3 regions of the Xanthobacter aminoxidans genome follow, and region 3 is predicted to be linked to each of the others. Evidence: predicted binding sites of a transcription regulator. Region 3 holds the regulator's gene; each other region holds the start of a gene.
What was found. The regulator PhoB, encoded in region 3, activates phosphate uptake and scavenging genes when phosphate is short. The targets are predictions, from matches to a motif close to TGTCATNNANCTGTCAT.

Region 1 (3,453 bases), on a different contig from region 3:
ATCACCGGATCGGCGGTGAAGAAGGAGAGATCGGTGTAGATGCGCGCGGTAATGGGGTGGTAGTTGCCGGTGCCCACATGGACGTACGTGGCGAGCTGGGAGCCTTCCCGGCGCACCGCCATGGAGAGCTTGCCGTGGGTCTTCAGCTCGATGAAGCCGAACACCACCTGCACGCCGGCGCGCTCCAGGTCGCGGGCCCAGCGGATGTTGGCTTCCTCGTCGAAGCGCGCCTTCAGCTCCACCAGCGCGGTCACCGACTTGCCGGCCTCGGCCGCTTCGGCCAGTGCCTTCACGATGGGGCTGTCGGAGGAGGTGCGGTAGAGGGTCTGCTTGATGGCGACGACGTTGGGGTCGCGGGCGGCCTGACGCAGAAACTGAACCACCACGTCAAAGGATTCATAAGGGTGGTGAACCAGAATGTCCTTCTCGCGAATAGCGAGAAAGCAGTCTCCGCCGTGGTCGCGGATGCGCTCGGGAAATCGGGCGTTATAGGCCTGGAATTTCAGGTCCGGCCGGTCCACCGAGACGAGCTGTGAAAACTCGTTCAGCGCCTGCACGCCGTCCACCACGAAGATCTCGTCGTCGTTCACGCCGAGTTCGCGGGCGACGAAATTGCGCAGCTCCTCCGGCATGGCGGCGTCGGCCTCCATGCGGATCACCTCGCCGTAGCGGCGCTGCTTGAGGGCGGTCTCGAACAGGCGGACGAGGTCTTCGGCCTCTTCCTCGATTTCGAGGTCGCTGTCGCGGATGACGCGGAACACGCCCTGTCCCTTCACCGCATAGCCGGGGAAGAGGCGCGCGATGAACAGACCGATCATCTGCTCGAGCGTCATGAAACGCAGCGTGCCGGTGCCCTGGTCCGGCAGGCGAATGAAGCGGTCGACCTTGGCCGGGATGCGGATGAGCGCGTTCATGCCCCGCCCGTCCGACTGGCGCACCAGCTGGAGGGCCAGCGAGAAGCCCAGGTTGGGAATGAACGGGAAGGGGTGGGCCGGATCGATGGCGAGCGGGGTCAGGACCGGGAAGACGTGGTTGAGGAAGTGCCGCTCCAGCACCTCCATGTCCTCGGGCGTCCCGTCCCCGCCATCCACCAGCACGATGCCGGCGGCGGCAAGGTCGCGCCTGAGCTCGCGCCAGCGCGCCTGCTGGTCGGAGATCAGCTGTGCGGCGGCGGCGAGGATGGTGGTGAGCTGCTCGGAAGGGGTGAGGCCATCCGGGCTCTGGGTCTGCACGCCCTCGCGCACCTGCTCCTTCAGGCCGGCGACGCGGACCATGAAGAATTCATCGAGGTTGTTGGCGGAGATGGAGAGGAAGCGCAACTGCTCCAGCAGGGGATGATTGCGGTTCTCCGCTTCCTCCAGCACGCGGCGGTTGAAGCCGAGCCAGGAAATCTCGCGATTGATGAACCGCTGCGGCGACTGCGCGAGCGGGCTTTCCACTTCGGAGACGATTTCGGTGTCGGAGAGAGCCACAGCCTCGTTCATGCCCATTCGCTCCCGTCGCTCCCTCATGCCTCATTGGCCGAAACCGGCCGGACCATGGCCGGCTTGCATGACCACTCTATGACATTGCGCCGGCCTTGCGCGTTCCTCAATCGTCCGCGTCCGGATCGGTCCCGGCGGAGGCCTCGTCCGCCAGATCGCCGGCCGCCAGCACCTGGGCTGCCAGCGCGCGGGTCACCGGCCGCCGGGCGGCCAGCGCGGCTTGGTCGAGCGCCTCGACGATGCGCTGGGCCCCCGCCACCGAGCGCGGGATGCGCAGCAACAGATATTGCACGGTCGCCTCGTCCACCGCGAGCTGGCGGTCGGCGAACAGCTTCACCAGCACGGCCGCCAGCAGGGAATCGTCCGCCGGGGCGATCTCGAACACCGGGATGGCGCGCAGCCGGGAGGCGAGGTCGGCTGTGGCGAGGGGGAAGCCGGAGGGCGGCGTACGCGCCGTCATCAGCAGGTAGGCCTGCTGCTCACGGGCGAGATTGAGCAGGTGGAACAGGGCCGGCTCGCTGAAGGTCGCCGGGTCGAGGTCCTCTAGCACCAGCGCGTCGCGGGCGAGGGCCGCCGGCACAGCCTCGCGCACCAAGTCGCGGGCGGCCAGCGTCAGGGCGCCCGACCGCTCGGCGAAGATGGCGGCGAGGTGGCTCTTGCCCGCGCCTTCCGGGCCGACGAGGCAGGCGACACGCGACGGCCAGTCGGGAAAGGCGTCGATCAAGGCGAGCGCCGCCGCGTTGCCGGGCGCGGCGAGAAAGTCGTCGCGGCGCAGCGCCGGCTGGTTCGGCAGGTCGAGGGCAAGCTGGCGCGGCGGTTCTGCCGGGGGGCGGGGCATCGGGTCAGCGGGTCTCTGCCGGAGGATCATCGTCCGCCGCGCCCTGGTAGAGCGAGGATTGCATGTAGCGGGCGATGGCGAAGTGCACCAGAACGCCCGCCACCGCCGTCAGCGGCACAGCCAGCAGCAGGCCGACGAAGCCGAACAGGTAGCCGAAGGCGAACAGGGCAAACATCAGCCACACCGGATGCACGCCGATGCTGTCGCCCACCAGTTTCGGCGAGAGCACATAGCCCTCGATGGTCTGGCCGGCGACGAAGATGGCGAGCACGGTGCCGATCATGCTCCAGTCCGGGAAGAACTGGACGATGGCGACGCCCATGGCCAGCACGAAGCCGGTCAGCGAACCCACATAGGGGATGAAGGTGATGACCCCGGACACGATGCCGATCAGCAGGCCGAAGTTCAGCCCCACCATGGAGAGGGAGACGGCATAGAAGCCGCCGAGCAGCAGGCAGACCATGGCCTGGCCGCGCACGAAGCCGGCCACCGCGCTGTCCATGGCGAGGGCGAGGCTCCGCACCACCGGGCGGTGCGGCACGGGCACCAGCCGGTCCACCAGCCCGACCATCTCGTTCCAGTCGCACAGGATGTAGAACACAACCACCGGCGTCACCACCAGCAGAGCGAACAGCGAGATCAGCGCCTGCCCCCCGGACCAGACCGACGAGAGCAGGCTCAGCACATGGCTGACCCCCTGGGTCATCAGGTCGGAGATGGAGCGCTGCATGTCCGGCAGCCGGTCGCCGACGATGCCGCTCAGCCATTCCCGGTTCTCTTCGGTCAGAAGGCCCTGCAGGCGCGTCACGTAGGACGGCAGGCGCTGGATGAATTCGAACAGCTGGGACGACAGGATGGGCAGCGCGAGCAGGAAGAACAGCATCACCAGCAGCAGCATGATCCCCACCACCACGAGGGCGGAGAGGGTGCGGGCGACGCCGATGTGCTCGAGGCGCGCGACCACCGGATTGAGGAAGTAGGCGAGCACGATGCCCGCCACGAACGGCAGGAGGATGCCGGAAAGCAGCCACAGGACGAAGGCGGTGAGCAGCAGTGCGCCCACCCAGAAGCGGGCCTGGATGCGCACGGATGTCCCCTCCATCCCAGAATGGATCGGCACGGGCATGCGGG
Region 2 (3,453 bases), on a different contig from region 3:
GGTCGAGGCTGGCGACTTCCAGATTGGTGCCGAGCTTCACCGTGCCCGAATCGGGGGCGAGCTCGCCGGTGAGCAGCTTGATGAGCGTGGTCTTGCCGGCGCCGTTGGGGCCGATGATTCCGATGCGGTCGCCGCGCAGGATGCGGGTGGAGAAATCCTTCACCACCTCCCGCGCGCCGAAGGCCTTGGCGATGTGCTTCGCTTCGATGACGAGCTTGCCGGAGGCCTCCGCCTCGCTCACCGCCAGCTTGACGTTGCCCACCGCGCGGCGCTCATCGCGGCGATCCTTGCGCATGGAATGCAGCAGGCCCAGCCGGCGCACATTGCGCTTGCGGCGGGCGGTGACGCCGTAGCGCAGCCAGTCCAGCTCCGCGACGATCTTGCGGTCGAGCTTGTGGCGCTCGGTCTCTTCCTGTTCCAGCACCTCGTCGCGCCAGGCTTCGAACGCGCCGAAGCCCTGCTCCAGCCGCCGGGTCTGGCCGCGGTCGAGCCAGACGGTGGCGCGCGAGAGGGTTTCGAGGAAGCGCCGGTCATGGCTGATGAGCACCATGGCCGACTTCAGCCCCTTCAGCTCGCTTTCCAGCCATTCGATGGCCGGCAGATCGAGATGGTTGGTCGGCTCGTCCAGCATCAGCACGTCCGGCTCCGGCGCGATCACGCGCGCCAGAGCGGCCCGGCGGGCCTCACCGCCGGAGAGGTGAGCGGGGTCTTCCTGTCCTGTCAGGCCCAGCTCGGTGAGGAGATATTGGGCGCGATAGGCATCGTCGCCCGGTCCGAGCCCGGCTTCCACATAGGCGAGCGTCGTCGCATAGCCGGAAAAGTCCGGCTCCTGCGGCAGATAGCGCACGGTGGTTCCGGGCTGGAAGAAGCGCGTGCCGGAATCCGGCTCGATGAGCCCCGCCGCCACCTTCAGCAGCGTGGACTTGCCCGAGCCGTTGCGACCGACAAGGCACACCCGCTCGCCCGCCGACACGGAAAGCTCCGCGCCGTCGAGCAGAGGGGTGGCGCCGAAGCGCAGATGGATGTCCTGGAGGAGAACGAGCGGAGGAGCCATGGGGCCGGATTAAAGCCCTTGGGTCCGGAACGCAAAGGCCGTTCGCGCGGAACGCCGCTTTGCGCCGCCCGTCTCACAGGACAAAGAGATGTGCGCGGCGCCACGCCTCACGCGGGCGACGCACACATCTCGCAAGCCATCAATGTACGGTGGAAGTCGGATTCAGCTTCGACATCTGGTCCTTGAGAACCAGCTTCTTGCGCTTCAGCTCTGCGACACGAAGAGGATCCGATGCGGGGCTGTTCATTTCGCGGTTGAGCTCCTGCTCGATGGCCGCGTGACGCCGCTTCAGTTCCTGAAGGTGCGACTGGATGGACATTCTTAGCCACTCCCTGTCTGCAACACGACATCAGTCTGTCACGGAGCCGGCGAAGAGTCGACCGCCTTTCCGCCACCTCCGGCGACCTCCCATCTTGCGGCGCGGCATACCCGTGCCATAGTCATTCCAAATGGGGCGAGCGGGCGGCGGACCTGCGCGCCGGTGACAGGACCGGGCATGACGAGCGACGAGGAACGGGATCTCAAGGTCCACCTGGAACGCCTGAAGCAGGAGCATCGGGATCTCGATGCGGCGATCGAGGCGCTGACCAGCGTGTCGGGATCGGACATCCTGCAGATCCAGCGGCTCAAGAAGCGCAAGCTGCAGCTGAAGGACCGCATCGGCCAGATCGAGGACGAATTGTTCCCCGACATCATCGCCTGAGAGCGCGCGAGAACCGCGCGAGGCCGGCCCTCCTGAGGAGGGGTCCGGGGCGCGGAGGCCGGGCGTGCCCGGCATCCGTCAGTCGGTAAGAAGGATCAGAGCTGGGCGAGCAGCGCGGTGGCGCCGGAGGCGTCGGCCTTGGAGGGCACGTCCTCCACGTTGAGCGTCTTCACCACGCCGTCCTCGACCACCATCGAATAGCGCTTGGAGCGCACGCCGAGGCCGGCGGCCGAGCCGTCGAAGGTGAGGTCGAGCGCGGCCGCGAAGGACGCGTCAGGGTCCGCCAGGAACACGATCTTGCCGTCGGAACCGGAGGCCTTTTCCCAGGCGCCCATGACGAAGGGATCGTTCACCGACACCACGGCGATGGCATCCACGCCCTTCGCCTTGATGGCGTCGGCCTCGTGCACATAGCCCGGCAGGTGGTTCTTGTGGCAGGTGGGGGTGAAGGCACCCGGCACCGCGAACAGCACCACCTTCTTGCCCTTGAAGATTTCGTCGGTGGTCTTCGGCACGGGGCCGTCCTCGGTGGGAACACGGAAGGTGGCGTTGGGCAGTTTGTCGCCGACCGAAATGGGCATCGTCTTCTCCACAGTCTTGGGCGTTTGCGCCCGCGCCGACAATACGGGCTTTTGACGGGGAGAAAAGCGCTGGCTGCGGGCCGGAGCGGCCCAGCTCAGCGTGGCGGCAGCTTCGGAACAGGCACCGTTGTCACGATCGCCTTCGTGCCGTCCACGAGCGTCAGGGTCAGCGGCGTGCCGGACGGATCGGTGCCGGCGGGTACGCCGTCGAGGGGCAGCTCGAACCGTGCGGCGCCGTCCGGCAGCATGGTCTTCTGCGGCAGTGGCAAGGCCCAGCGGTCCGGCCCCTCGGCGAACAGATCCGCCTTGGGATTCTGGGCCCTGACCTCGATCACGAGACGCGGCGGTTCGGCGCTCGCGTCCAGTTCGACCTTCTGCACCGAGGTCGGCTCGGCAACGCCCAGCGGACGTTCCACCGGCAGTGCCGCGCGGGCCGCCGAAATGCGGGACGCCTCGGCGCCCGCGTCGCCGCCAAGCGCGATGGAGAGGTCGGCGCGGGCGGGCATGCACAGGGCCTCGCACACGGCGAAATCGAACGCGAGGGCGAGCCGCGCCGGCTTGTCCTTGTCCTTCAGCTCCACCTTCAGGGGGAACAGGACCGCCCCCTTGTAGCCGATGGAAAAGCCCCCGCCCCCGTCAGCGAAGCGCTTGGGCGCGGGCCATTCCATCTCCACCCGGGCGATGTTCTCCGAACCGCTCCAGTCCAGCGTCGGCGGCACGCCACTGTCGCCGGGATAGCGCCAGTAGGTCTTCCAGCCGGGGGCGAGCTTCAGCTCGATGCCCGCATCCGCCGTCGTGCCGGAGACGGCACCCGCCATCAGGACCACATCCGCGCCCGGCACCTTCACCGGAGGCGCGCTCGCAGCCCATGCGGCCGGCGAGAGAGCGGCAAGCATGGCGCCGGCGAGAAGTGCGCGGGCGAACACGCCACGAGACGACAACAGGAAGGCGGGCCGGACCGCCGGCCAAGCGCCCAGGGCGCGCTGAGGGGTCGATGTCATGGGCCTAGCGGGTACCCGCTCGCGGCTTCGCCGCAAAGCCCTTCCGCTCACCAATCGCGTGCACAAGCGTGTGACCCGCCGCGGAACTCGCAGCCTTGCGACGAGGCTTCGCGG
Region 3 (3,453 bases):
TCGTCATCATCGGTGCGGGCGCGGCCGGCATCGCCGCCGCGCGGCGCATCGCCGAGGCCGGGCGCAGCTATGTGCTGCTGGAGGCCGGCAAGCAGGTGGGCGGCCGCACGGTGACGGACACCACCCAGTTTGGCGTGCCGTTCGACCTCGGCGCGGCGCGGCTCAACATGCCGGCGGCGCGCCCCATGGCCGCCTTCGGCCGGGCCGAAGGTCTCGACATCTATCGCGCGCCCGATGGCGGCCGGCTCTATGTGGGCGGGCGCGAGGCGGGTGATACCGACTATGAGGATTTCATCGCCACGGTCCGCCGTGGCGAGCGGGCCATCGTCGCCGCCGGCGATGCCAACCGCGACATGGCCGCCTCCCGCGCCTTGCCGGATCTCGGACCCTGGGGGCCAAGCGCCCGCTTCGTCCTCGGCCCGTTCAACTGCGCCAAGGAACTGGATCAGGTCTCCACCGTGGATGTCTCGCGCTTCGACGAGCGCGAGAGCGAGGACATCTGCCGGCAGGGCGTGGGCACGCTGGTGGCGCAGCTCGCCCGTCCGCTGACCGTGCGGCTCGAGGTGGTGGCGCGCTCCATCGATCTCAGCCCGCGCCTCGTCTCGGTGCAGACCAACAAGGGCAGCGTGACCGGGCGCACGGTGATCGTCGCCGTGCCGCCGAGCCTGATTGCGGCCGGCAAGCTGCGCATCGGCCCGTCCTTGCCGCAGCGCTACCGCACGGCGGTGGAGAAGATCACGCTGGGCGCCTTGGACCACATCGGCTTCCGCCTGCCGCGCAATCCCGGCAATCTCGGCGCCGACGAACTGGTCTATTTCCGCGCCGACGGCCCGCGCGCCTATGCCCTGCGCGCCCGCATCGGCGGCACAGACCTCTACAGCCTTGAAGTGGGGGGCGACGTGGCTGCCGGCCTCGCCGACAGTCCGCCCGAGGCAGCGGCGTCCTTCGTGAAGGCGGCGCTGACGCATGAATTCGGCGCGGATACCGCCGCGCGCGTCGGCAAGGTATTCGCCACCCGCTGGAGCAAGGAGCCGTGGGCGCTGGGCGCCTTTTCCTGCGCTTTGCCGGGCTTCGGCAACATGCGCCGCGCCTTCACCGAGACGGTGGGCGGCCGGCTGGTCTTCGCCGGTGAGCACACCCACGAGACGCTGTGGGGCACGGTGGGCGGCGCCTGGCTCTCCGGCGAGCGCGCGGCCAAGCAGGCGCTTGGGCTTTTGGGGGTCCGGACGGGGTGAGGGGGGCGTTTCGGTTAAGGTCGCCGCCGCTTCTTTCGGTGGCCGCCTTTCGAATCCCGCCGTCATGCCCGGGCTTGTCCCGGGCATCCACGCGGTTCGGCTGGGAATAGATTTCGGGCAGTAGCGCCAGCGGCACGACGTGGATGGCCGGGACAAGCCCGGCCATGACGGTGCCTTTTAATGCTGAGGCGCAACGCCCCAAAAGCCCGCTCTCCGCCTCAGCGAAGCAACGCTCAGTGCGCGCGGGCGAACATCTCGTTGAAGGAATAGCCGGCGCCGCGCACGGTGCGGATGGGGTCGGACTGGCGGCCGCGGTTGATGGCCTTGCGCAGGCGGCCCACATGCACGTCCACCGTGCGCTCGTCGATATAGACGTCCTGGCCCCACACGCCGTCGAGCAGCTGCTCGCGGGAGAAGACCCGGCCGGGGCTCTGCATCAGGAATTCGAGCAGGCGGAACTCGGTGGGGCCGAGATGGATCTCGCGACCGGCGCGATGGACCCGATGGGTCTCGCGGTCCAATTCGATGTCGCCGGCCCGCAGCAGGGTGGCGACATGCTCGGGCTTGGCCCGGCGCAGCAGGGCGCGCACGCGGGCGAGCAGCTCGGGCACCGAGAAGGGCTTCACCACATAGTCGTCCGCGCCGGTGGCGAGGCCGCGCACCCGCTCGGTCTCCTCGCCGCGGGCGGTGAGCATGATGACGGGCAGGCGCTCGGTCTCCGGCCGGGTGCGCAGGCGCCGGCAGAGTTCGATGCCGGAGAGGCCGGGCAGCATCCAGTCGAGGATGATGAGATCCGGCACGCTTTCGCGCAGCCGGGTCTCGGCCTCGTCGCCGCGTCCCACGCTCTCGACCCCGTAACCCTCCGACTCCAGATTGTAGCGGAGCAGGAGGGTCAACGGCTCTTCGTCCTCGACGATCAGAATACGCGCCGGCACTTTGGTCTATCCGTCACTATCGGGGCTCTCCGCCCCGTCTTCAGGTCTGGTGGATCAGCTCTGAACGGTGGTGGTGCGGCCCGGGAAGGGCAGGGTGGTGTCGCTGGAGGCGTCCGCCTTGGGGCGGCTCTCCGGCAGGTTCTGGCCCGTCACCATGTAGTAGACGATTTCCGCGATGTTGGTCGCGTGGTCGCCGATGCGCTCGATGTTCTTGGCGCAGAACAGCAGGTGCGTGCACACGGAGATGTTGCGCGGGTCTTCCATCATGTAGGTGAGGAGTTCGCGGAACAGGGACGTGTACATGGTGTCGATGGCGCCGTCGCGGCCCCACACTTCCAGCGCCTTCGCCTCGTTGCGGGCGGCGTAGGCGTCGAGCACTTCCTTGAGCTGCTCGAGCACGAGGTCGGAGATGTGCTCCACCCCGCGCACCAGCTTCGCCGGGTGATACTCGCCCTCGATGGCGATGACGCGCTTGCCCACGTTCTTGGCGAGGTCGCCGATGCGCTCGAGGTCGTTGGCGATGCGGATGGACGCGACGATCTCTCTGAGGTCGATGGCCACAGGCTGGCGCTTGGCGATGACCAGGATGGCCCGGTCCTCGATCTCGCGCTGCACCTGGTCCACGGTCGCGTCGAGCAGCACCACCTTCTGGGCGAGGGCGCTGTCGCGGCGGATGAGCGAGGTGACGCTGTCGGCGACCAGGCGCTCGGCCTGCCCGCCCATCTCGACGACCTTGCGGCCGATTTCCTTCAACTCCTGATCGAAGGAGGCGACGATATGATCCGGCATCTCAGTGATCCTTCAATCCGTCAGCCGAAGCGGCCGGTGATGTAGTCGCGCGTCTTGATCTCCTTCGGATTGGTGAAGATCACGTCGGAAGGCGCCATCTCGATCAGCTCGCCCAGATAGAAGAAGGCGGTCATGTCGGCGCAGCGCGCGGCCTGCTGCATGTTGTGGGTGACGATGACGATGGTGAATTCCTGCTTCAGCTCGTCGATCAGGTCCTCGATCTTCGAGGTGGAGATCGGGTCGAGGGCCGAGGTGGGCTCGTCGAGCAGGATCACTTCCGGCTTCACCGCGATGGTGCGGGCGATGCACAGGCGCTGCTGCTGGCCACCGGACATGCCGAGCGCCGAGGTGTGCAGGCGGTCCTTGGTCTCGTCCCAGATGGCGGCCTTGCGCAGGCACCATTCCACGCGCTCGTCCATCTGTGCCTTGGAGAGCTTCTCGTGCAGCTTCACGCCGAACGCGATGTTGTCATAGATCGACATGGGGAACGGCGT

Region 1: the regulator PhoB is predicted to act here: its motif matches at 1,552-1,568, upstream of V5F74_RS09705 (RNA degradosome polyphosphate kinase).
Region 2: the regulator PhoB is predicted to act here: its motif matches at 1,399-1,415, upstream of V5F74_RS17410 (YdcH family protein).

Annotation. Positions count from the first base shown of each region.
Region 1 covers NZ_JBAFUS010000002.1:157,075-160,527, forward strand. The annotation lists gene V5F74_RS09705 (RNA degradosome polyphosphate kinase) at 1-1,484, opposite strand, end outside; gene V5F74_RS09710 (HdaA/DnaA family protein) at 1,591-2,322, opposite strand; gene V5F74_RS09715 (AI-2E family transporter) at 2,327-3,409, opposite strand.
Region 2 covers NZ_JBAFUS010000003.1:486,317-489,769, forward strand. The annotation lists gene V5F74_RS17405 (ABC-F family ATP-binding cassette domain-containing protein) at 1-1,054, opposite strand, end outside; gene V5F74_RS17410 (YdcH family protein) at 1,194-1,373, opposite strand; gene V5F74_RS17415 (YdcH family protein) at 1,551-1,757, shown strand; gene V5F74_RS17420 (peroxiredoxin) at 1,853-2,338, opposite strand; gene V5F74_RS17425 (protein-disulfide reductase DsbD domain-containing protein) at 2,434-3,339, opposite strand.
Region 3 covers NZ_JBAFUS010000004.1:3,852-7,304, forward strand. The annotation lists gene V5F74_RS18760 (flavin monoamine oxidase family protein) at 1-1,235, shown strand, start outside; gene phoB (phosphate regulon transcriptional regulator PhoB) at 1,469-2,170, opposite strand; gene phoU (phosphate signaling complex protein PhoU) at 2,225-2,959, opposite strand; gene pstB (phosphate ABC transporter ATP-binding protein PstB) at 2,980-3,453, opposite strand, start outside.